DNA from 3 places in the Eoetvoesiella sp. genome. Region 2 is predicted to be linked to each of the others. Evidence: predicted binding sites of a transcription regulator. Region 2 holds the regulator's gene; each other region holds the start of a gene.

Region 1 (7,522 bases), on a different contig from region 2:
GGCGGCCCTGCCCAATTGGGCATTGACTGAATACCTGGACCAGGGCTGGCTGCGCATATGCCACTTGGGCGAACATGGCGTGTGGCGCACCCTGTACGCCGCTGTCCGGCTGGAAGACGCCGACGCCCCTTACTTGCAGGCCTTCATGGCCAAGGCCCGCGAGATCTGCTTCAAGACCCTCGACGGCATCAAGGCTGTGCGCGAGGAACGCGGACGGTAGCAGCCCCTATGAAGGCTTTACCGGGAATCGTCGAGCTCGCCCAATATGCGCCGCAGGCAATCGGGAGAGAACCCGCGCGAGGCCAGGAAACGGAACTGCCGCGCATAGTCGGCGCGATCAGCAGGCGCGCGGTTGAACTTGCGCTGCCAGACCTCCCGGGCGCGCTCGAGCTCGGTTTCTTGCAATTGGCTACGTATTTGTGCGATGTGCTCGTCGGGCAGGCCGTGCTGGCGCAGTTCTTGCACGACCAGGGCCGCGCCTTTTCGGGAAGCGCGGCGATGCACCAGGCTTTGCGCGAAGCGCGTATTGGAAAGCCAGTTTTCTCGCTCGAGCTCGTTGAGCACGTCTTCGAGCTCTTGAGGATTGGCGGGGTCGACATGGGCGGCCAGTTTGCGCGCCAGCTCGACCCGCGAATGCTCGCGCCGCGACAAAAAGCCCACAGCCCGCATTTTTAGGGACGGGCCGTTGGGCCTGGCGGCCGCAGAAACCGGCGCACCGGCCGTTGACTGTTGGGCGGGAGCGGGCGACATTTGCTCGAACCCATCGTCGGAGTCGGATTGCCCGCCGCCGGACTGGCGGCCGCGCCGACGGGCCCCGAAGCTGCCGTGGGAATCGTGCCAGCCCATATGCGCCGCCTTGCCCGAACCTTTTGCCCCAGCCCCAGCCTTATTCGGCGAGCTCGTCTTCGAGCGAATCGTCGGAGGCGTTGGAATCGGCAGGTACCGTCATGGCGCGGGCGATGACCCCGGTTTGCTCGCGCACGCGGTTTTCGATTTCGATGGCCATTTCGGGATGCTCTTTGAGGTACTCGCGCGCGTTGTCCTTGCCTTGGCCGATGCGGGTGCCGCCATAGCTGAACCAGGCGCCGGCCTTGTCGACGATGTTGGCCTGGACGCCCAGGTCGATGATTTCGCCCTCGCGCGAAATGCCCGCGCCATACATGATGTCGAACTCGGCCTGCTTGAACGGCGGCGCCACTTTGTTCTTGACGACCTTGACGCGGGTTTCGTTGCCGACGACCTCGTCGCCCTTCTTGATGGAGCCGACGCGGCGGATGTCGAGGCGGACGGAGGAATAGAACTTGAGGGCATTGCCGCCGGTGGTGGTTTCGGGATTGCCGAACATGACGCCGATTTTCATGCGGATCTGGTTGATGAAAATGACCATGCAGTTGGCCCGCTTGATGTTGGCGGTAAGCTTGCGCAGGGCCTGGCTCATGAGGCGGGCCTGCAGGCCCGGCAGGGAATCGCCCATGTCGCCTTCGATTTCGGCCTTGGGCACCAGGGCGGCCACGGAGTCGATGACGATGAGGTCGACGGAGCCCGAGCGCACCAGGGCATCGGTGATTTCAAGGGCCTGCTCGCCGGTGTCGGGCTGGGAAATGAGCAGGTCGGACAGATTGACACCCAGCTTGGAGGCGTACTGGACATCGAGCGCGTGCTCGGCGTCGATGAACGCGCAAGTGCCGCCGATTTTTTGCATTTCGGCGATGACCTGCAGCGTGAGCGTGGTTTTGCCAGACGACTCGGGCCCGTAGATTTCGATGACGCGGCCGCGCGGCAGGCCGCCCACGCCCAGGGCGATATCGAGCCCCAGCGAACCGGTGGACACGACCTTGATGTCGTGCTCGACCTGGTTGTCGCCATAGCGCATTACCGAACCTTTGCCGAATTGCTTTTCGATTTGGGATAAGGCGGCAGCAAGCGCCTTGTTGCGTTCGGCGGCGGCGGCTTTGCTAGTTTTGTCGTCCATTGAGGAATCCTTGGCTAAAGAGTAGTAAATGCTTGAACCGGGAGCCCGACCCCGGTTCTGTTAATTATCACACCAAATTATACTGTATAAATACACAGATAAAGCAATATTTCTCGTTTACCCTTACTAGACCTGCGCCAAAACCGCATGCCAGAATGGCCGACATCAACCATTGCCTGTGCCAGCCAGCCCGACATGCGTATTCTAATCGCCGAGGACGACAGTATTCTTGCGGATGGACTTTCCCGTTCACTGCGCTACGACGGCTATGCCGTCGACGTGGTGCACGACGGCTCCAGCGCCGATTCCGCCTTGCAGCTGCAAGCCTTCGATCTGCTCATCCTGGACCTCGACCTTCCCCAAACCAGCGGCCTGTCCGTGCTGCGCCAACTGCGCCAGCGCCAAAGCGCCCTGCCCGTGCTCATACTTACCGCCTCCGACACCGTCGAACAGCGGGTCAAGGGCCTGGATCTGGGCGCCGACGACTACATGGCCAAGCCTTTCGCGCTGTCCGAACTCGAGGCCCGGGTGCGCGCCCTGACCCGCCGCAGCGCCGGCAACAGCACCACGCTGCTGCGGCACAAGCGGCTCAGCTTCGACCTCAACGGACGCACGGCCCGTATCGACGGCCAGCCCCTGGAACTCTCGGCGCGCGAAACCAGCCTGCTCGAAATATTCCTGTCGCGCTGCGGCCGCATGATCAGCAAGAACCAGTTCGTCGACCTGCTGTGCGAATGGGGCGAAGAGGTCACCACCAACGCCATCGAAGTCTACATCTACCGACTGCGCAAAAAACTGGAGCCCAGCGGCGCGAAGATCGTCACGGTGCGCGGGCTGGGCTATTGCCTGGAACCCGACAATTCGCAAGGCGAAACCGGTTCGCCCGCCAGCGCCATCCCGCCCAAGCTCAATGCCTGACACTCCCGATTCCCCCAGCGCCGCCGCGCCCGCGGGTGGCGCGCGCCGCCCGCGCAACAAAAGCCTGATGGGCCAGATCCTGATCTGGATGTTCGGCCCTCTTTTCCTGCTGTGGACCATCGGCATCGTCATCACCTACTTCATCGCGCAGAACATCGCCAACGCGCCCTACGACCGCACGCTCACCGACCACCTGCGCGCGCTCAAGCACGAAATCGAGCAATCGCGCATCGACGGCGGATTCTCGCTCTCGCCCACCCTGCTCACGGTGTTCCGCGGCGAAGACGAGCAACCCACGCGCTGGGAAATCCGCGACGCGAACGGCCATTCGCTGGCCGGCACCGCACACATCCCCCTGCCCGACAACTGGGCCTACGAAAAAGACAAGATCCGCTTCCTCAACGACAGCCTGGACGGCCAAAGCGTCCGCATCGCCTACACCTGGGGCGGCCAGGACGCGAACGGCACCCCTTTCCTGACCGTCGTCGCGCAAACCAACGAAAGGCGCGCCATCCTCCAGCAAGAAATATTGACCGGCATGCTTACGCCGCAGCTCATCGTCCTGCCCCTGGCCGCTCTGCTGGCAGGGCTGGGGCTCACGCAGGGCCTGGAACCCCTGACCCTGCTGCAGGAACGCATACGCGCCAGGCGGCCCAACGATCTCTCGCCCATCGAACAGGATCTGGCCCCCGCCGAAATCACGCCGCTGCTCACCGCCATGAACGATTTGCTGCATCGCCTGGCCTCCAGCACGCAAGCCCAGCGGCGGTTCGTCGCCAACGCCGCCCACCAGTTGAAAACGCCTTTGGCGGGCATGCGCACGCAGGCCGAACTTGCGCTGCGCGAACACAGCACCGAAAAGCTCGACGACAGCCTGAAGCAGTTGGTCAAGGGATCGCAGCGCGCCACGCGCCTGGTCAACCAGCTTCTGGCGCTGACCCGCGCGGAAAGCGTCGATAATCCCGCCCGCCATGCCAGCGAGCGCATCGACCTCAATACCCTCGCGCAAGCGCAAACCGCCCGCTGGGTCGAACAGGCCATGCTCAAGAACATCGACCTGGGATTCGAGCCGGCCTCCGGCCCGGTATGGATAGCCGGCGACTCGCTGATGCTGGACGAAATGCTGGGCAATCTCATCGACAACGCCCTGCTCTATACGCCGGAAAACGGCTGGGTCACCGTGCGCGTCGGCCATTCGCCCGCGCCTTGCCTCGAGGTGGAGGACTCGGGCAGCGGCATTCCCGCTGAGTACCGTGAGCAGATATTCGATCGTTTTTTCCGGATACTCGGCACCTCGGTGGACGGCAGCGGCCTGGGTTTGGCCATCGTCAAGGAAATCGCCGAACAGCACGGCGCCACGATTGCCTTCGCAGAGCCGGGCCAGCGCAACGGCCAGCCCGGAACGACGTGCTTGCGGATAAGCTTTCCAACATAGAATTATAATAATTAGTTACTATTTTTACATAAAAATAACATCCGGGCAGCCACACGTCAGTTTGCTGTCAGCGACGTTTTCTACTGTGTGCCTACCCCGCCCGATAGGCGGACAACCAAAGCAAAAGCACAAAGCCTGCCTACAGGTTCCATCCCTTAGAGGAGACAACATGAGTTCATCCAGCACGGTAGTTCCGCCGCGCCCGCAGCACGCCAACGGCGCACCCGCCGCCACCAACCGCCCCATGACGGCCGAAGAAAAACGCGTCATCTTCGCTTCGTCGCTGGGCACTGTTTTCGAGTGGTACGACTTCTATCTGTACGGTTCGCTGGCCGCCATCATCGCCGCGCACTTCTTTTCCGGCGTCAACCCGACGGCCGGCTTCATCTTCGCCCTGCTGGCCTTCGCCGCGGGCTTTGCCGTGCGTCCTTTCGGCGCGCTGGTGTTCGGCCGGCTGGGCGACATGGTCGGGCGCAAATACACGTTTCTCATCACCATCCTGATCATGGGCCTGTCGACCTTCCTGGTCGGCGTCCTGCCTTCGTACGGGTCGATCGGCCTCGCCGCGCCCATCATCCTCATCGTCCTGCGCCTGCTGCAAGGTCTGGCGCTGGGCGGCGAATACGGCGGCGCCGCAACCTACGTGGCCGAGCATGCCCCGCAAAACCGCCGCGGCTTCTACACGAGCTGGATCCAGACCACGGCGACCATGGGCCTGTTCCTGTCCCTGCTGCTCATCCTGGGCATCCGCAGCGCGCTGGGCGAGCAAGCCTTCCTGGACTGGGGCTGGCGCGTTCCCTTCCTGATCTCCTCCATCCTGCTGGCGATTTCCGTCTGGATCCGCATGCGCCTGCACGAGTCGCCCGCCTTCATCAAAATGAAAGAGGAAGGCAAGCAGTCCAAGGCGCCGCTCAAGGACTCGTTCGGCAAATGGAGCAACCTGAAGATCGTGCTGCTGGCCTTGCTGGGCCTGACCGCCGGCCAGGCCGTCGTCTGGTACACGGGCCAGTTCTACGCCCTGTTCTTCCTGACCAAGACTCTGGGCCTGACCGCCAACACCGCCAACATCATGATTGCGCTGGCCCTGCTCATCGGCACGCCATTCTTCGTGATCTTCGGGGCGCTGTCCGACCGCATCGGCCGTAAACCCATCATCATGGCCGGCTGCCTTATCGCCGCGCTTACCTACTTCCCCGTCTTCAAGGGCATCACCCACTTCGCCAATCCCACGCTCGAGGCCGCGCAGGCATCGGCGCCGGTGACCATCATCGCCGACCCCAACACCTGCTCGTTCCAGTTCAACCCGGTGGGCACCTCGTCGTTCACCAGCTCCTGCGACATCCTGAAGGCATTCATGGCCGGCAACTCGGTCAACTACGCCAACCAGGCCGCGCCGGCGGGCACGGTGGCCACGGCCAAGATTGGCAACGACGTGTTCACCTCGTTCGAGGGCAAGGGCCTGAGCAAGGCCGAATTCACGGCCAAGTCGGCGGAGCTCAAGAAGTCGATGACCGAAGCCATCCGCAGCCATGGCTACCCGGCCAAGGCCGATCCCTCGCAGATCAACTACGTCATGGTGGTCATATTGCTGACCTTCCTGGTCATCCTGGTAACCATGGTGTACGGGCCCATTGCCGCCATGCTGGTCGAACTCTTCCCGACGCGCATCCGCTATACCTCGATGAGCCTGCCCTACCACATCGGCAATGGATGGTTCGGCGGCTTCCTGCCTCCCGTGGCCTTCGCCATCGTTGCGGCAACCGGCAACATCTACGATGGCTTGTGGTACCCCATCATCGTCGCGGCCATGTCCCTGGTGATCGGCACGCTGTTCATCAAGGAAACCAAGGATACCGACATCAACGCCTGAGCCGCTCCCGCAGGCCGGGACGGCGTTTCCGCGCGCAAGCCCTTCCACATGCTGTACCGTTAGCCGCGCCCGGCCGCCTCCCGGGGCGGCTTTTTTTATATCCCGAAACTGGGCAAACCGTTGCCGGCCCGCACGGCGGATAAGTATTTTTTACTTATCCCGGCGATGTTTCAGGAGGCCGTCAGCCCACTGACCGTAGAATTCACCACATAGGAAAAAACAGTGCCGCGGTCGTTGTGTTAATCCCCATTACCCAACCAGGCGCATTGTTCTTCCTGTCTCACTTGTGTTGCGTTCCCCGCGAACTTTATAGCGCAGCATAGTGTGTTCCCTTTATTGGCCCGCATGCCTGCATGCCGGGCCAATTTTTTTGCCGCCGGCGCCCGCCACCGGCGCGCCGGGAAAATGGGCTTACAATCGGCAGTCACTGTTTCGCGCCGCGCCGCCGCTGTGCGTCGCGCGAAATTCTCCGCCTCTGCAAAGTAAGACAATCCATGTGGTTTAAGAATCTGAAAATTTTCCGCCTTGCCCCGGCCTGGTCGATCAGCGCCGACGCGCTCGAAGCGGCTTTACAAAAACACGCCTTCCGTCCCGGCAACAGCCAGGAAATGCAAAGCCTGGGATGGGTGGCCCCGCGCGAAGGCGGCGGCCTGGTCCATTCGGTCGACGGCCAATTCCTGCTCAGCCTGCGCGCCGAGAAAAAATTGCTGCCGGCCACCGTCATCAACCAGGTTGCCCGCGCCAAGGCGCAGGACATCGAAGAACAACAGGGCTACAAGCCCGGCCGCAAGCAGATGAAGGAAATCAAGGAGCAGGTTACCGACGAGCTGCTGCCCAAGGCCTTTACCGTCTATCGCGACACCCGGGTCTGGCTGGACACGCGCCGGCACTGGCTGGTCATCGATGCGGCGGCTGCCGCAAAAAGCGATGAAGTGCTGGGCGTGCTGGCCAAGTCCATCGAGCCCTTCCCCGTTTTACCGCTGCATGTGGAAATGTCGCCCGCCTCGGCCATGACGAGCTGGCTGATCGCCGACGAGCCGCCAGCGGGCTTCAGCGTTGATCAGGACACCGAACTGCGCTCGACCAGCGAGAGCCGCGCGGCGGTGCGCTACGTGCGCCAGAGCATCGAGATCGACGACGTACGCAAGCACGTCCAGGCCGGCAAGCAATGCACGCGCCTGGCCCTGACCTGGGCCGACCGCGTATCGTTCGTGTTGACCGATGGCCTGGACATCAAGCGCGTCACGCCGCTGGACGTGCTCAAGGAAAACCAGGACAGCGCGGCGCAGAACGAAGACGAGCAATTCGATTCGGACATGGCCCTGAT
Region 2 (7,522 bases):
GGTATGTAGCAATACGAAAGGGAGGCTCAAGCTTCCCTTTCGTTTCTAAAGCAGCGTTTTTTAAGGAAATTTCTATGCCTGCGAGCCCGATTCTTTCTTCCGAAGCCATGGACTTGCCCCTGTTGCCCTTGCGTGATGTGGTGGTGTTTCCGCACATGGTGATTCCTTTGTTCGTCGGCCGTCCCCGTTCCATCAAGGCGCTGGAAATGGCCATGGAGGCGGGCAACAACATCATGCTGGTGGCGCAAAAATCGGCCAGCAAGGACGACCCCACGCCCGACGATCTCTACGACATCGGTTGCGCTGCCAGTATTCTGCAAATGCTCAAGCTGCCCGACGGCACGGTCAAGGTGCTGGTCGAAGGCCTGCAGCGCGCCCGCATCAATAGCGTCACCGAGGCCGAAACGCATTTCACGGCCAATGTTTCGCCGGTCGCTCCCGACGGCCAGCAGGGTGCCGAATCCGAGGCCCTGCGCCGCACGGTGGTCACCCAGTTCGAGCAATACGTCAAGCTCAACAAAAAAATCCCCCAGGAAATCCTCACCTCGCTGAGCGGCATCGACGATGCCGGCCGCCTGGCGGACACCATTTCCGCGCATCTGCCGCTCAAGCTCGAGCAAAAGCAGAAAATGCTTGAAATCACCGGCACCTCCGAGCGCCTCGAGAATCTGCTGTCGCAACTCGAGTCCGAAATCGACATTCTCCAGGTCGAGAAGCGCATTCGCGGCCGGGTCAAGAAGCAAATGGAGAAAAGCCAGCGCGACTACTACCTGAACGAGCAGGTCAAGGCCATCCAGAAAGAACTGGGCGAGGGCGAAGAAGGCGCCGACATCGAAGAGCTCGAAAAAAAGATCCAGGCCGCCCAGTTGCCCAAGGAAGCGCTCAAGAAGGCCGAGTCCGAGCTTAAAAAGCTCAAGCTCATGTCGCCCATGTCGGCCGAAGCCACCGTGGTGCGCAACTATATCGATACGCTCATCGGCCTGCCGTGGCGCAAGAAAAGCCGCATCAACAATTCCATTTCCAATGCCGACAAAGTGCTCAACGCCGATCACTACGGCCTGGAAAAGGTCAAGGAACGCATCATCGAATACCTGGCCGTGCAGCAGCGCGTCGACAAGCTGAAGGCGCCCATCCTGTGCCTGGTGGGGCCTCCGGGCGTGGGCAAGACCTCGCTGGGGCAGTCCATCGCCCGCGCCACGAACCGCAAGTTCGTGCGCATGGCCCTGGGCGGCGTACGCGACGAAGCCGAGATCCGCGGCCATCGCCGCACCTATATCGGCTCCATGCCGGGCAAGATCCTGCAGAACATGTCCAAGGTGGCGGTTCGCAATCCGCTGTTCCTGCTCGACGAGATCGATAAAATGGGCGCCGATTTCCGCGGCGATCCGTCTTCGGCGCTGCTCGAGGTGCTCGATCCGGAACAAAACCACACGTTCCAGGATCACTACATCGAGGTCGATTTCGATCTGTCCGACGTCATGTTCGTGGCCACCAGCAACACGCTCAACATCCCGCCGGCCCTACTCGACCGCATGGAAGTCATTCGTCTTTCGGGCTACACCGAAGATGAAAAAGTGCATATCGCGTTCGACCATCTGCTGCCCAAGCTCATGAAGAACAACGGTGTGCGCGAAGGCGAGATGCAGATCGAGGAGTCGGCGATTCGCGATATCGTGCGCTATTACACCCGCGAGGCGGGCGTGCGGGCGCTCGAGCGCGAAATGAGCAAAATCTGCCGCAAGGTCGTCAAGAAGACGCTCGAAACCAATCCCTCCGCATCGGCTGTCCGTGCCCGCAAAGGGGCCGTCGTCGAGCCGGGCCAGGCCGAGGTCGTCACCGCCGAGAACCTGGCCGACTACCTGGGCGTGCGCCGCTACAATTTCGGCATGGCCGAAAAAGAGAACAAGGTGGGGCAGGTTACCGGCCTGGCCTGGACCGAAGTGGGCGGCGATCTTCTCACCATCGAGGTCGCCGACATGCCGGGCAAGGGCGTGGTGCTGCGCACCGGCTCGCTGGGCGACGTCATGAAAGAATCGGTCGAGGCGGCCCGCACGGTGGTCCGCTCCAGGGCTCAGCGCTGGGGCATTGCCAATACCGCATTCGAAAAGCGCGATCTGCACGTGCACTTTCCCGAAGGGGCCACCCCCAAGGACGGTCCGTCGGCGGGTATTGCCATCACCACGGCCATGGTGTCGGCGCTTACCGGAATCCCGGTGCGCTCCGACGTCGCCATGACGGGCGAAATCACCCTGCGCGGCGAAGTCCTGCCCATTGGCGGCCTCAAGGAAAAACTGTTGGCGGCGCACCGCGGCGGCATCAAGACCGTGATGATTCCCGAGGAAAACGTCAAGGATCTGGCCGAGATTCCCGACAACGTCAAGAACCACCTCGAAATCATTCCGGTGCGCTGGATCGACCGGGTTCTGGAAGTGGCGCTGCAGCACATGCCCACACCGTTGTCCGACGAGGAAGTCGCGCGGCTGGCCGCCGAGTCGGTGGCCAACGCCAAAAAGACGGATGAGCCTTCTTCCTCCGAAGGAGTCATGAAGCACTAAGACGGCAGGCAGGCCAGGCCTGCCTCAACCCCTTGGGACACAGTAAAAACGCCTCACGACCGATTTAACACCGGTTGTGAGGCGTTTTTTTATTGGAAGACAGGTGGAAGCACGGTAAAAGGTGGCGGAGCTGCGAAGTTGCAGGCCGCCACTGGCTAGTTAGTGCAGCGGCGTGGTCCGGATAAGGCCGACGGCAATGCCTTCCAGCGAGAAGTCGTCGCCGGCGCTGACGAGTATTGGAGAGAAATCGGGGTTCTCGGGCAGGAGCTGGATTTGGCTGCCCGATTTGGACAGCCTTTTGACCGTGACTTCGTCGCCGATGCGGGCGACCACGATTTGGCCGTTGCGGGCCTCGGCGGTTTTTTTGACGGCGAGGAGGTCGCCGTCGAGAATGCCGGCATCGCGCATGCTGAGGCCGCGCACCCGCAGCAGGTAGTCGGGGGTCTGGCTGAAAAGCGCCGGCTCGACGCCGATTTCACGTTCGACATGCTCGGCCGCCAGGATAGGGCTGCCGGCCGCGACACGGCCCACGATGGGCAAAAGAAGCTGTTCGAGCAGGCTGGGAGAGGGCGGCGGTGCGGAAGCGGCGGGCTCGCCCACCAGGCGGATGCCGCGCGATGCGCCGGCGGTGAGTTCGATGGCGCCTTTGCGCGCCAGGGCCTTGAGGTGGTCTTCGGCGGCGTTGGCCGACTTGAAGCCCAAGGATCGGGCGATTTCGGCTCGCGTGGGCGGAAAGCCGGTACGCTGGATTTCGCTGCGGATGATATCCAGGATTTGCTGCTGACGCTCGGTAAGCTTGGTGGCCATGGTTTGCGCGATATACGGTGACTGTGTATTTGTACAGTCATGATTCTGCCGCAAGCGATACCGAAATGCAAGGCTTTCCGTCGAGACTTGAAGTGGAGTTTCCTGCGGGGTAAGTCCGGACCTTCCCATGGGCATCGGTTTCGTCAATAAAAAGATAAAAGCGAATTAATTGACATTTATGAAAAATTATTGACATAATAGTAAAAAACTTTCCAGCTTAGAGGCCGCATTTGCCGGCTTTGGTTCTTGGACAGCCAGGTGCATAACATGCCGTCGCAGCGACTTCCCGCGAAATATCTTTTGATGCAAACGCAGGATCTTGATGCCGCTCGCTCCGTCATCGAACGGCTATACGCCCCTTTTTCCTGGAAGCTCAGTTCATCGCACAAAAACACATGCGGCACGGTCAGCGTCCATACAGCGAAGTGGGGGCCGTTAGCGTTATCCATGCTGGGTTATGGCCACGATATCGAGGTTTGCCCGGAAGGTTTGGGTGGCTCGCTGCTTGTCACCACCGTCCTTGCCGGGCGTATGCTGCAACGTAATAGCACTGGCGAATCGGGGGGAGGTCCTGGATCTTCGGTGCTGGCTGTCGAAGGAGATAGCCCTGTTTTCCGGTACAGCAGGCAGGCCGAGGTCTTGAAGCTGAATTTTTCGCAGCATCGGATCGATGCGCTGTGCTGGGAGCTATTGGGGCACCAAGGGACGAAGCCGGTGCGATTCTGTGCCAATGCTCTCGAAGGAGCCGCGTCGCAACGCTGGATGGATCTGTTGACCTATTTGATTGCAAGCTTGTCCGATTCCGAGTCTTGCTTGCCGGACAGGCTTGCGGGAGGGCTGGAGGACGTGCTGGTATTGCATTTATTGAACTCAGCCCGTCATAACTACAGCGAGGAACTGCACCGTAGCCCGGCTCCTCTCGTGCCGCGCGAGTATCGTCGTGCTTGCGCGTATATGGAGGCGCATTGGCGAGAGTCGATTGCCCTGCTGGATGTTGCGCGGGCAGTCGGTTGCAGCGTCCGCTCCCTGTCGCGCGCCTTCCATTGCGCAGGTCAGACGACGCCCATGCGCTATCTTATGGAGTTGCGTTTGCAGCGCGTGCACGAGCTATTGCGCAACGGCACCATGTCCGATACCACGATAGTGCAAGCCGCGCTTGAATGCGGATTCAACCATCTTGGCGAATTCCATCTGCGGTACCGCCGCCGCTTCGGCGAGTCGCCATCACAGACTCGCGCCCGATCAATACTCTAAGATCCTCTTTGGGCTTGGCGGCACATTCTGGCCAGGAACCGTAGCAATTGGCCGAAAGCCGATAGTCGCCGCATCGCAGTCCTTTCATCATTACGAAAACAACCGGCACACCGCAAGGTGGATGAGCCGAGCAGACTGGTAATGACGAGGAGCTGGAATGAGACATGCGCGCGATACAAAAATGCCCACGCTGTCGATCGCTCAAGGGGAGCGGCTCGATTTCTGGGAGCGAGCCCTGATGAATGGGCGCATTGGCCGAAGGGCTTTTCTGACATTGGTGGCCGGCTTGGGGCTGAGTAGTGCTTATGCAGGTGAACTAGCGGATCACGCGCAGCGCGTGCAGCGCAACCAGAAGGCGCTGGCCAATGCTCTGCGCAAACAGTACGACTACATCGTTTGCGGCTCGGGATCCGCCGGCAGCGTAGTGGCGGGGCGATTGGCGGAAGATGGCCGTTCACGGGTGCTCTTGCTCGAGGCCGGCGGATCCGATCAGGTCGACAGCGTGATCCAGCCGGCGGCGTGGTTCACGAACCTTGGCACGGCACGCGACTGGAAAGACATCTCGGAACCACAGGCGGGGCTGCTTGGCCGCCGGATGGCAATGGATACCGGCAGGGTCCTGGGCGGCGGCAGCAGCATCAATGCCTGCAATTATGCGCGAGGCCATCGCAATGACTTTGAGTTCTGGCATGCCGAGTCCGGCGATTCGGCATGGGGCTACGAAGCGATCCTGGATATATACAAGCGGTTGGAAAATTGGCAGGGAGTTCAGGATCCGAAGCGTCGAGGACGGGGAGGCCCTTTCTGGGTTCAGCCAGCGCAAAATCCGAACGCCTGTGCTGTCGCGTTGCTGGACGCCGCCGGAAATGCAGGGATAGCACGGTTTGATGACGCGAACGGCGCGTTGATGGAAGGCTCGTCGGGCGCAGCCTTGCTGAATCAGAATATAGAAAATGGCCGGCGCCGTAATGTGCCGTCCGCTTTTCTCCATCCTCTGATGGATCGCCCAAACTTGACCGTGCTGACGGAAGCCTGCGTCGATCGGTTGGTTTTCCGGGGGACTCGTGCCACGGGTGTGCAGTTGCGCTGGCAAGGCCGCTTGCTTGAAATCGAAGCCGCTCGGGAGATAGTGCTGTCGATGGGGGCCATCAACACGCCCAAGGTGCTGATGCTGTCCGGCGTGGGAGATGAAACGCTCTTGAAACCTTTGGGGCTGCGCGTTTCAAACCATCTTCCGGGGGTTGGCAGGAATCTGCAGGATCACATATTGTTGGGCGGCTGTATATGGGAATACAAGAACCCGCTGCCGATGACGAATAGCGGGGCGGACTCCATGTTTTTCGCCAAGAGCCACTCCGAACTGGACACGCCCGATCTGTATCCGGTCCATATTCAGCTTCCCTACGCGAGTCCGGTCATCGCCAAGCGCTATGCTCCGCCGGCTTCGTGCTGGGCCATTGCGCCGGGATTGGTAAGACCCAAGAGTCATGGCAGGGTTGAATTGCGCTCCCTCGATCCCGATGCCCGACCAGCGCTGTATCCCAACTACCTCAGTCACCCGGATGACGTGAGGGCATTGATGCGAGGCGTGGAGTTGAGCCGTGAGCTGGGCAACTCGGCGGCTATGCGCGATTTTGTGAAACGGGAGGTAGCTCCCGGCCCGCTCCGTGGCGACGCCCTGGAAAAATTCGTGCGCGATGCGGCTACGACGTTCTTTCATGCAAGCGGGACGTGCCGTATAGGCACGGATGCGCACGCGGTGGTGGACGCGCAGCTCAAGGTGCGTGGTATCGACGGCCTGCGCATCGCTGATTCGTCCGTGATGCCCAGGATCACCACAGGCCCCACTATGGCGCCGTGCATGGCGATAGGGCAGCGTCTGGCAGACATTTTGCTGGGCCAGACGTAAGCCCGCCGGATCAGCCCGTTTTCCGCTCGACCGGGCAGAGGACGTTGCGGTTCGCGCGGTGGCGCGGAAAACATTTACGAAAGAGCACCAAAAGCAGACAGGAGAAAGCATGAACAGCAACGACACCCCAGAACTGAAAGCATCCCGAGCGTCTTCGGAGGATTTCCTTCACGAGTACGGCCACTTTATTCAAGGCGTCTGGACTGGCGGCGACAGTGGCGCGACGATAGCGTTGAAAAACCCGGCCACGGGCGCGGCCCTGAGCCGCATCGCCGCAGGAAACGCCGTCGATGCAAAGCGGGCGATCGACGCGGCGGCCAGCGCATTTCCGGCGTGGTCTCAAACGCCGCCGGCCAGGCGTCAGGAGATTCTTTACGAGATCGTGCGCCGCCTCAAAGCCCGCCTCGGTCACTATGCAATGATGGACACGTTGAATAATGGCAAGCCCATCAGCGAAGCCACCCATTTCGACATGCCGATGGCCATAGAGCAGTTCGCGATTTTCTCTGGCGCTCCTTGGCAATTGCACGGGGAGTCAGTGCGGGCGGCCGACGCGGTCGGCATCATACATCGCGAGCCCTTGGGCGTGGTGGTGCAAATCATTCCCTGGAATGTGCCGATGATCATGCTGGCTTCGAAGATCGCTCCGGCGCTGGCCGCCGGCAACACGGTGGTGATGAAGCCGTCGGAGATCGTGTGCTTGTCGGTGCTGGAGTTCATGCGTGAGATGGCCGATCTGCTGCCCCCGGGGGTGCTCAATATCGTCACTGGGTATGGTCCTGACCTGGGCGAGGCTCTAGTGACCGATCCACGAGTGCGCAAGGTTGGTTTCACCGGCTCTCGTCCCACCGCGCGCCGCCTCATGCAGTACGCATCCGTCAATATCATTCCGCAAACCATGGAGTTGGGAGGCAAGTCGGCCAATATCGTTTGCGAGGACGCTGACCTGGACGCCGCGGCCGAAGGCGCGGCGATGTCCACAGTGTTGAACAAGGGC
Region 3 (7,522 bases), on a different contig from region 2:
GCTTCGTTATCCACCATGGCCAGTGTCGGCGCGCCATGCTCCAGAGTGTGGGCGTGCCGGGCGGCGGCCTGTGCCGACAGCACCGAGGCCGGCGTCGATTCGTCCTTCCAGTCCACGACGTTCATCTTGCGGATGATGACGAACTCGTCGCGGTTCGAGCCGACGGTGCCGTAGTAATTGAAGCCGTAGGAAAGCTGCACGTAGCCGCCTATCATGTGCGTGGGCTTGGGGATGATGCGGGTGACGGAGTTGTGGATGCCGCGCACCCCGGTAACTTCCGAGCCCGGCGTGTTGATGATCTTTTCCTGTGCGTGGTACATCATGACGGCGCCGGCGGGAATGCGCTGGCTGACGACCGCTCGGGCGGTCAGTGCCCCGTTCACGTTGAAGGCTTCGATCCAGTCGTTGTCGGCCACGCCTATCTTGGCGGCGTCGGTTTCGGACATCCAGACAATGGGGCCGCCGCGCGATAGCGTAAGCATCAGGAGGTTGTCGGTATAGGTGCTGTGGATGCCCCATTTCTGGTGCGGTGTGAGGAAGTTCAGCGCGATTTCCGGGTTGCCGTTCGAGCGGCTGCCCTGCATGCCCTGCGTGCTGCGGGTGTCGAGCGGCGGCTTGTACACGCACAAGGATTCGCCGAACTCGCGCATCCAGAGATGGTCCTGGTACAGTTGCTGGCGCCCCGAAAGCGTGCGCCACGGCACGAGCTCGTGCACATTGACGTAGCTGGCGTTGTAGGAAACGTGTTCCGATTCGATGCCGCTCCAGGTGGGTGAGGTAATGATCTTGCGCGGCTGAGCCTGTATGTCGCGGAAACGGACTTTCTCGTCTTCACGGGCACGGGCCAGATGGGCATGATCGAGGCCGGTGCGTTCCGAAACCGCCTGCCATGCCTTGACGGCGACCGAGCCATTGGTTTCGGGGGCCAGCGAAAGCACGACTTCGGCCGCGTCCAGGGCGGTGAGGATTTGCGGGCGTCCCTGCGACACGCCTTCCTGCGCGACGCTGCGGTTCAGATTGCGAAGAAATTCGATTTCCTCGGTGGTGTCCCAGTTGATGCCCTTGCCGCCATTGCCCAGCGAATCCAGCAGCGGCCCCACCGAGGTGAACTTCTTGTAGGTGTTGGGGTAGTCCCGCTCTACGAGGGCAACGCTGGCCATGGTTTTGCCCGGTATCGGTTCGCATTGGCCCTTGCCCCAGTCGGCGGCATCGTCCTGGGCGATTTCGCCCTGGCTGTCGTGCTGCAGCGGCGACAGCACGATGTCGCGCTCGACCCCCAGGCGGCCCTCGGCCAGCCGGGAAAACGTTTCGGCAATGCCCTTGTAGATTTCCCAGTCGCTTTTCGATTGCCAGGCCGGGTCGACGGCGGCCGACAAGGGATGGATGAAGGGATGCATGTCGGACGTATTCATGTCGTCCTTTTCATACCAGGTGGCGGTGGGCAGCACGATGTCGGAGTACAGACAGGTGGTCGACATGCGGAAATCGAGCGTGACCAGCAGGTCGAGTTTGCCCTGAGGGGCGGGGTCGCGCCACTTCACTTCGCGCGGCAGGCCCTGCGCGCTGGCTCCCAGGTCTTTGCCCTGCACGCCGTGCTCGGCGCCGAGCAGGTGCTTGAGGAAGTATTCGTGGCCCTTGCCGGACGACCCCAACAGGTTGGAGCGCCACACGAACATATTCCTGGGATGGTTTTCGGGGGCATCGGGGTCGGTGCAGGACATTTCGATGGAGCCGTCCTTGAGCCCCTCGGCGATGAACTGCGCGGCATCCTTGCCGGCGGCGGCTCGGCCCAGTTCCAGCGGATTGGTCTTGAGCTGCGGCGCCGACGGCAGCCAGCCCATGCGCTCCGCTGCGACGTTGTAGTCGATGGGGCTGTCGGCGTACTGGCCGTTTTCGGCCAGCGGCGACAGCAGCGAGGAGATTTTCAGGGTTTCGTAGCGCCACTGGCCGGTATGGGCATAGAAGAACGACGTGCTGTTCATGAAGCGCGGCGGGCGGTGCCAGTCGGTGGCGAAGGCCAGTGGCAGCCAGCCCGTTTGCGGCCGCAGCTTTTCCTGGCCCACGTAGTGCGACCAGCCGCCGCCCGATTTGCCGACGCAGCCGCACATGACGAGCAGGTTGATGATGGCGCGGTAGCTCATGTCCATATTGAACCAGTGGTTCAGGCCCGCACCCACGATGACCATGGACTTGCCCTCGGTCTTGAGGGCGTTGTCGGCGAACTCGCGCGCCACCGCGATGGCTTCGTGGCGGTTGACGCCGGTGATTCGCTCTTGCCAGGCGGGCGTGTAGGGCACGTCGTCGTCGAAGCTGGCGGCGACGTTGGGGCCGCCAAGGCCTTGATCAACCCCGTAGTTGGCGATGAACAAGTCGTATACGGTGGCGACCAGCGTCTCGCCGTTGCGTGTTGCGACCTTGCGCACGCCGATGCGGCGCGGCAATACGCTGGCGTGGCCGGTGTGCGTGAAATGGGTCTGCTCCACATTGCCGAAATACGGGAAGGCAACGTCGATGACGGCGTCGTGGCCGTTGACCAGCGACAGCAGGGGGCGGATGGCGTTGCCCTGCGCGTCTTCCTGCTTGAGGTTCCACTTGCCCGCGTCGCCGCCTTCCTTCTGGCCCCAGCGGAATCCGATGGAGCCCACGGGCGCCACCGGCTTGCCGCTGGATTCGTCGAAGACGACGGTTTTCCATGCGGCGTTGTTTTTCTGGTCGAGCGCGTCCTCGAATTCATCCGCGCGCAGCAGGCGTTCGGGAACGTAGTGGTCGCCCTGCTTGACCACGCGCACCAGCATGGGCATGTCGGTAAACCGCCGGCAATAATCCATGAAGTAGTCGCACTTGCCCGGAACGTGGAATTCCTTGAGAACGACGTGGCCCATGGCCAGGCCGAGCGCGGAGTCGGTGCCCTGCTTGGGGTGCAGCCATAGATCGCCGAACTTGGCGCCCTCGGCGTAGTCCGGAAAGATGGAAACGACTTTGGTGCCGCGGTAGCGCGATTCGGTCATGAAGTGCGCGTCGGGCGTGCGGGTTTGCGGGACGTTCGAGCCCCACATCATGATGAACGTGGAGTTGTACCAGTCGGCCGATTCGGGTACGTCGGTCTGCTCGCCCCAGGTTTGCGGCGAAGCCGGCGGCAGGTCGCAATACCAGTCGTAGAAACTGAGGTTGACGCCGCCTATGAGCGACAGATAGCGGCTGCCCGCGGCGTAGGAGATCATGGACATCGCCGGGATGGGCGAGAAGCCGACGACGCGGTCGGGGCCATGGCGCTGGATGGTATGGATGTTGGCCGCGGCGATGAGTTCGTTGACTTCGTTCCAGTCGGAGCGCACGAAGCCGCCCAGGCCGCGGCGCTGCGTGTACGAGGCCCGCGCCTGAGCGTCGCCGACGATGGCGGCCCAGGCGTCCACCGGGGAAAGCGTGCGGCGTTTTTCGCGCCACAGCCGCAGCAGCGCGCTACGCACCAGTGGGTACTTGAGGCGATTGGCACTGTACAGGTACCACGAGTACGAGGCGCCGCGCGAACAGCCGCGGGGCTCGTGGTTGGGCATGTCGGGGCGGGTGCGGGGGTAGTCGGTTTGCTGCGTTTCCCAGGTGACGATTCCGCTTTTGACGTAGATTTTCCAGGAACAGGACCCGGTGCAGTTGACGCCGTGGGTGGAGCGCACGATTTTGTCGTGCTGCCAGCGCTTGCGGTAAGCGTCCTCCCATTTGCGGTCTTCCTGGATCGTCATGCCATGGCCTTCGGAAAACTGGGGCCTGGAAGTCGAGAAGTATTTGAGGCGGTCGACGAAGTGGCTCATGGGCGATTCTCCGAAATACCGCCGGGGACGGCGGCCGCGCTTGAAATGCAATGCAGGCAGACCATAGAAAGCTTCCTGTTGCTGAAGAGGCTTGGGCATGAAAAGCGCGGCAAGCATGGGAAGGCCGCAGCGTTTCCTTTTTCGGTGATCCAGCGTCGTGCCCATGATACGCTGACATCTTGAACTTGATCAACCTGGCAGCATCTACTTACATTTGAAAGGCAATCGATAATTTTCCCGACGGCGCGCAGCGCTAGTCTTCAGTCGGATGCGACGGTGAGCTCAGGATTTTCTGGTAGAAAACCAGATCCAGCCAGCGGCCGAATTTGTACCCGGCCTCTTTGATCGTGCCCGCGGGCTGGAAGCCAAGGTGTTGGTGCAGGGCGATGCTGGCTTCATTGGCGGCGTCTATGCCGCCCACCATCGTATGCACGTCCCGGGCGCCGGCTTCTTCGATCAGGCTGGCCAGAAGCCGCCTGCCCAGGCCCATGCCCCGGCACTCATGATGAACGTAGATGGAGTGCTCGACGCTGTATTTGTAGGCGGGCCAGGCGCGGAAGGTGCCGTATGTAGCGAACCCCAGCAGCTTGCCGTGTTCGTCTTCGAAGCCAAGCACGGGAAAGGCGTTGCGGCGCTTGGTTTCGAACCAGTCCTTCATGGTGGAGGCGGGACGGGGCCTGTAGTCGTACAGGGCGGTCGAATGAGCGATGGCGTGGTTGAGTATTTCCAGAATGGCGGCGGCGTGCCGCTCTTCCGTGCATTGGATCATCTGCATAGGTGGCTCTCCACAATTTCGGCTATTTTATGATGCGAAGGTTCGCTTGTTGCCGGATCGGTTTCTTGTCGTGAAATTGGAGGCTGAACCATCAACATGTGGCTGGCGGCGTCGCGAGATCCACTTCATGGCGTCTGAATTGTTGAGACATTGAGTGACGCGCCGGTCTTGTCGTCAAATGCCGACAAGACGCTAAAACAGCGTCAGTTGAGGGTGTTCCTCGGGCGGGCGGGAAAAAAGAGCGGTGTTCAATGGATGCCGGGCCTGGTTCAGCCCCGCTTTGGAGCAGGCCTTCTTGAAACGCTGCTCGAGAAGATCGGCAAATACGCCGGTTCCTTTCATCCTGGTTCTGAAATCGGAGTCGTAGACTTTGCTGCCACGCATCTGCTTGACCAGGTTCATGACATGGGCCTCCTTCAAGGGGTAGTGCGCGGCCAGCCATTCGCGAAACAGGTCGGCAATTTCCGAAGGCAGCCGCAACAAGACGTACGCGGCGCTTTTCGCCCCCACGTCTTTCGCGGTGAAAAGAATCTTTTCCATATCGTGGTCGGTAAGGAAGGGAATGACGGGCGCGACCATCACGCCCGTGGGAATGCCGGCTTCGCTCAGCACCCGGATGGCTTCCAGCCGCGCGCCCGGCGTGCTGGCGCGCGGCTCCAGCGTTCTGGCGATGGTTCTGTCCAACGATCCCACCGACATGAAGACGCGAACCAGATTCTTGCCGGCCATTCGGGCCAGCACTTCGATGTCCTGGGTCACGGATGCCGACTTGGTGGTAATGGCGACGGGATGGTTGAATTCTTCCATGACCGCCAAAATCGAAGCCGTGATCCGCAGCCGCCGCTCTATCGGCTGATAGGGGTCGGTGTTCGCGCCCAGGGCGATTAGCTTGGGCGTGTAGGATGGGTTGGACAATTCCTTGCGCAGCAAGTCGGCCGCATTGCCCTTGGCGTAGAGCCGGGTTTCGAAATCCAGTCCGGGCGAGTGGTTTAGATACGCATGAGTGGGACGCGCGTAGCAGTATATGCAGCCGTGTTCGCACCCCCTGTATGGATTGATGGACTGGTCGAAAGGAATATCCGGCGAATCGTTGCGGGCGATGATGGATTTGGCTTTCTCCATGGAAACCGTCGTAGCCGGCTTGGGCATGGTTTCCAGGTCGGCGTTATCCCATTCGTCATCGAACGATGCGCGCTGAAGCTGCTCGAAACGGGACGTTTTGTTCGAAACGCTGCCCCTGCCTTTGATTGGGGTTGGCTGCATGGTGTTTGCAAATTACTGTATAAATAAACAGTATATCGTGATGCCGTCGACGATGCAGGATCAAAATGTAAATACCTTGCCATTGCGACAGGAACTTGCGGTAAATAATGCCCGGCGGGCGGTCGACGTTGGGCGGTACCGGCTCAACTAAAATAGCAAGGATTCCCTCGCCAGTTCAAACGAGCCCATGCTTATCAATGCCGATTTTTCGCTTCGCGCCGTCGTGGCGCCGTCCCAGTACCAGTGGGTGCGCTCGCCGCAGTCGGGTGTTGAACGTGTCATGCTGGATCGGGTGGGTGGTGAAAAAGCCCGGGCGACCAGCATTGTCCGCTATGAGCCGGGCTCTTATTTCCCGCGCCACCATCATCCGGGTGGCGAAGAAATTCTCGTGCTGGCAGGTACCTTCTCAGAAGGAGATGCGCATTATCCGGCAGGCTGGTATATGCGCAGCCCACCAGACTCCAGCCACCAACCCTTCAGCGAGGAGGGGGCTGTCATCTTCGTCAAGCTCCGGCAAATGTCCGAAAGCGAGCGCCGCAGCGTGCGCATCAATACCCGGGATTCCTCTCTTTGGGTGGCAGAGCATGGGCGCGAATCCTGCCCGTTATTCGAGGGGCCGGGCGAGCAGGTTTCCATGGAGCGCCTGACGCCTGGCTCCCTTGTTTTCAATGGCTTCGTGGACGGCGCGGAAATGCTGGTAGTCGAAGGCAGCTTGAGCGAAGGCGAGCAGCGGTATGACTGCGGCAGCTGGATTCGGCTGCCGCCCGGCCATTATCCCGGCTTCGTTGCGGGCAATGCCGGCGCAACCATTTATCTCAAGATCGGACATCTTGCTATGAGCCACCGACCTTGAATGTGAGCTATCCTGCCTTTTACGAAGGGCTTTTCAAATTACTTTGACACTCATGGCAGAAAACAATATAGGTACGATGGGCGACGCTTCGGACGAGCTGCCCGTAAAAATCCAGAGCGGAAACATCTGGCGACTTTCCATTGCGCAGGCGCTGGCCGGCGCGAACTCGGTGGTGGTCTATGCCACCGGCGCCATTGTCGGCGACATGCTGGCTCCCTCGCCCATGCTGGCCACCCTGCCTATTTCGATTTTCGTGGTGGGGATGGCGGTGTGCACCTTGCCCGCGGGGGCGGTTGCCAGGCGGCACGGACGGCGAACCGCCTTCCTGGCCGGAACCGGGGCCGGTGTGCTGGCCGGGCTGGTGGCCATGCTTGCCGTTGTCATGGGCTGGTTCTGGCTGTTTTGCCTGGCGACGTTCTTTGGTGGAGCCTACGCGGCCGTGGTGCTGTCCTTCCGCTTTGCGGCGGCCGATGGCGTAGCACCGGACCGGCGAGCGCGCGCATTATCGCTGGTCATGGCCGGAGGTGTCGTGGCAGGGGTCGTGGGTCCCCAGCTTGTGACCTGGACGATGAATCTATGGCCGCCCTATATGTTCGCCGCCACGTTTCTGGCACAAGGCGCCGTCGCCGCGGTGTCGGCGTTCATTCTGCTGGGCGTTCGCCTGCCCATGCCCAGCCCGGCAGATCTGGCGGGAGGCCGGCCGCTTGCGATGATTGCGCGGCAGCCGCGCTTCATTGCCGCGGTCATCAGCGGCGCGGTTGCTTATTTGCTGATGAACTTCCTTATGACGGCAGCGCCGCTGGCGATGCACATGTGCGGCCACTC

What was found. Region 2 encodes LexA, which represses DNA repair genes until DNA is damaged. Its sites were predicted from a motif close to ACTGTATNNNNATACAGT; they were not measured.
Region 1: recA (recombinase RecA) is a predicted target of LexA. The motif match lies at 2,054-2,071, and genes of this name have one in related genera.
Region 3: VNT00_RS04175 (PA0069 family radical SAM protein) is a predicted target of LexA. The motif match lies at 5,859-5,876, and genes of this name have one in related genera.

What each region holds. Positions count from the first base shown of each region.
Region 1 is NZ_DATMGA010000009.1:57,818-65,339, forward strand. It holds gene VNT00_RS01740 (LysR family transcriptional regulator) at 1-220, shown strand, start outside; gene recX (recombination regulator RecX) at 238-846, opposite strand; gene recA (recombinase RecA) at 887-1,972, opposite strand; gene VNT00_RS01755 (response regulator transcription factor) at 2,168-2,890, shown strand; gene VNT00_RS01760 (sensor histidine kinase) at 2,883-4,325, shown strand; gene VNT00_RS01765 (MFS transporter) at 4,570-6,195, shown strand; gene VNT00_RS01770 (recombination-associated protein RdgC) at 6,690-7,522, shown strand, end outside.
Region 2 is NZ_DATMGA010000018.1:58,031-65,552, forward strand. It holds gene lon (endopeptidase La) at 75-2,555, shown strand; gene lexA (transcriptional repressor LexA) at 2,715-3,362, opposite strand; gene VNT00_RS06035 (AraC family transcriptional regulator) at 3,630-4,616, shown strand; gene VNT00_RS06040 (GMC family oxidoreductase) at 4,774-6,525, shown strand; gene VNT00_RS06045 (aldehyde dehydrogenase family protein) at 6,635-7,522, shown strand, end outside.
Region 3 is NZ_DATMGA010000014.1:168,405-175,926, forward strand. It holds gene VNT00_RS04165 (nitrate reductase subunit alpha) at 1-3,806, opposite strand, end outside; gene VNT00_RS04170 (GNAT family N-acetyltransferase) at 4,060-4,581, opposite strand; gene VNT00_RS04175 (PA0069 family radical SAM protein) at 4,774-5,844, opposite strand; gene VNT00_RS04180 (cupin domain-containing protein) at 6,032-6,697, shown strand; gene VNT00_RS04185 (MFS transporter) at 6,750-7,522, shown strand, end outside.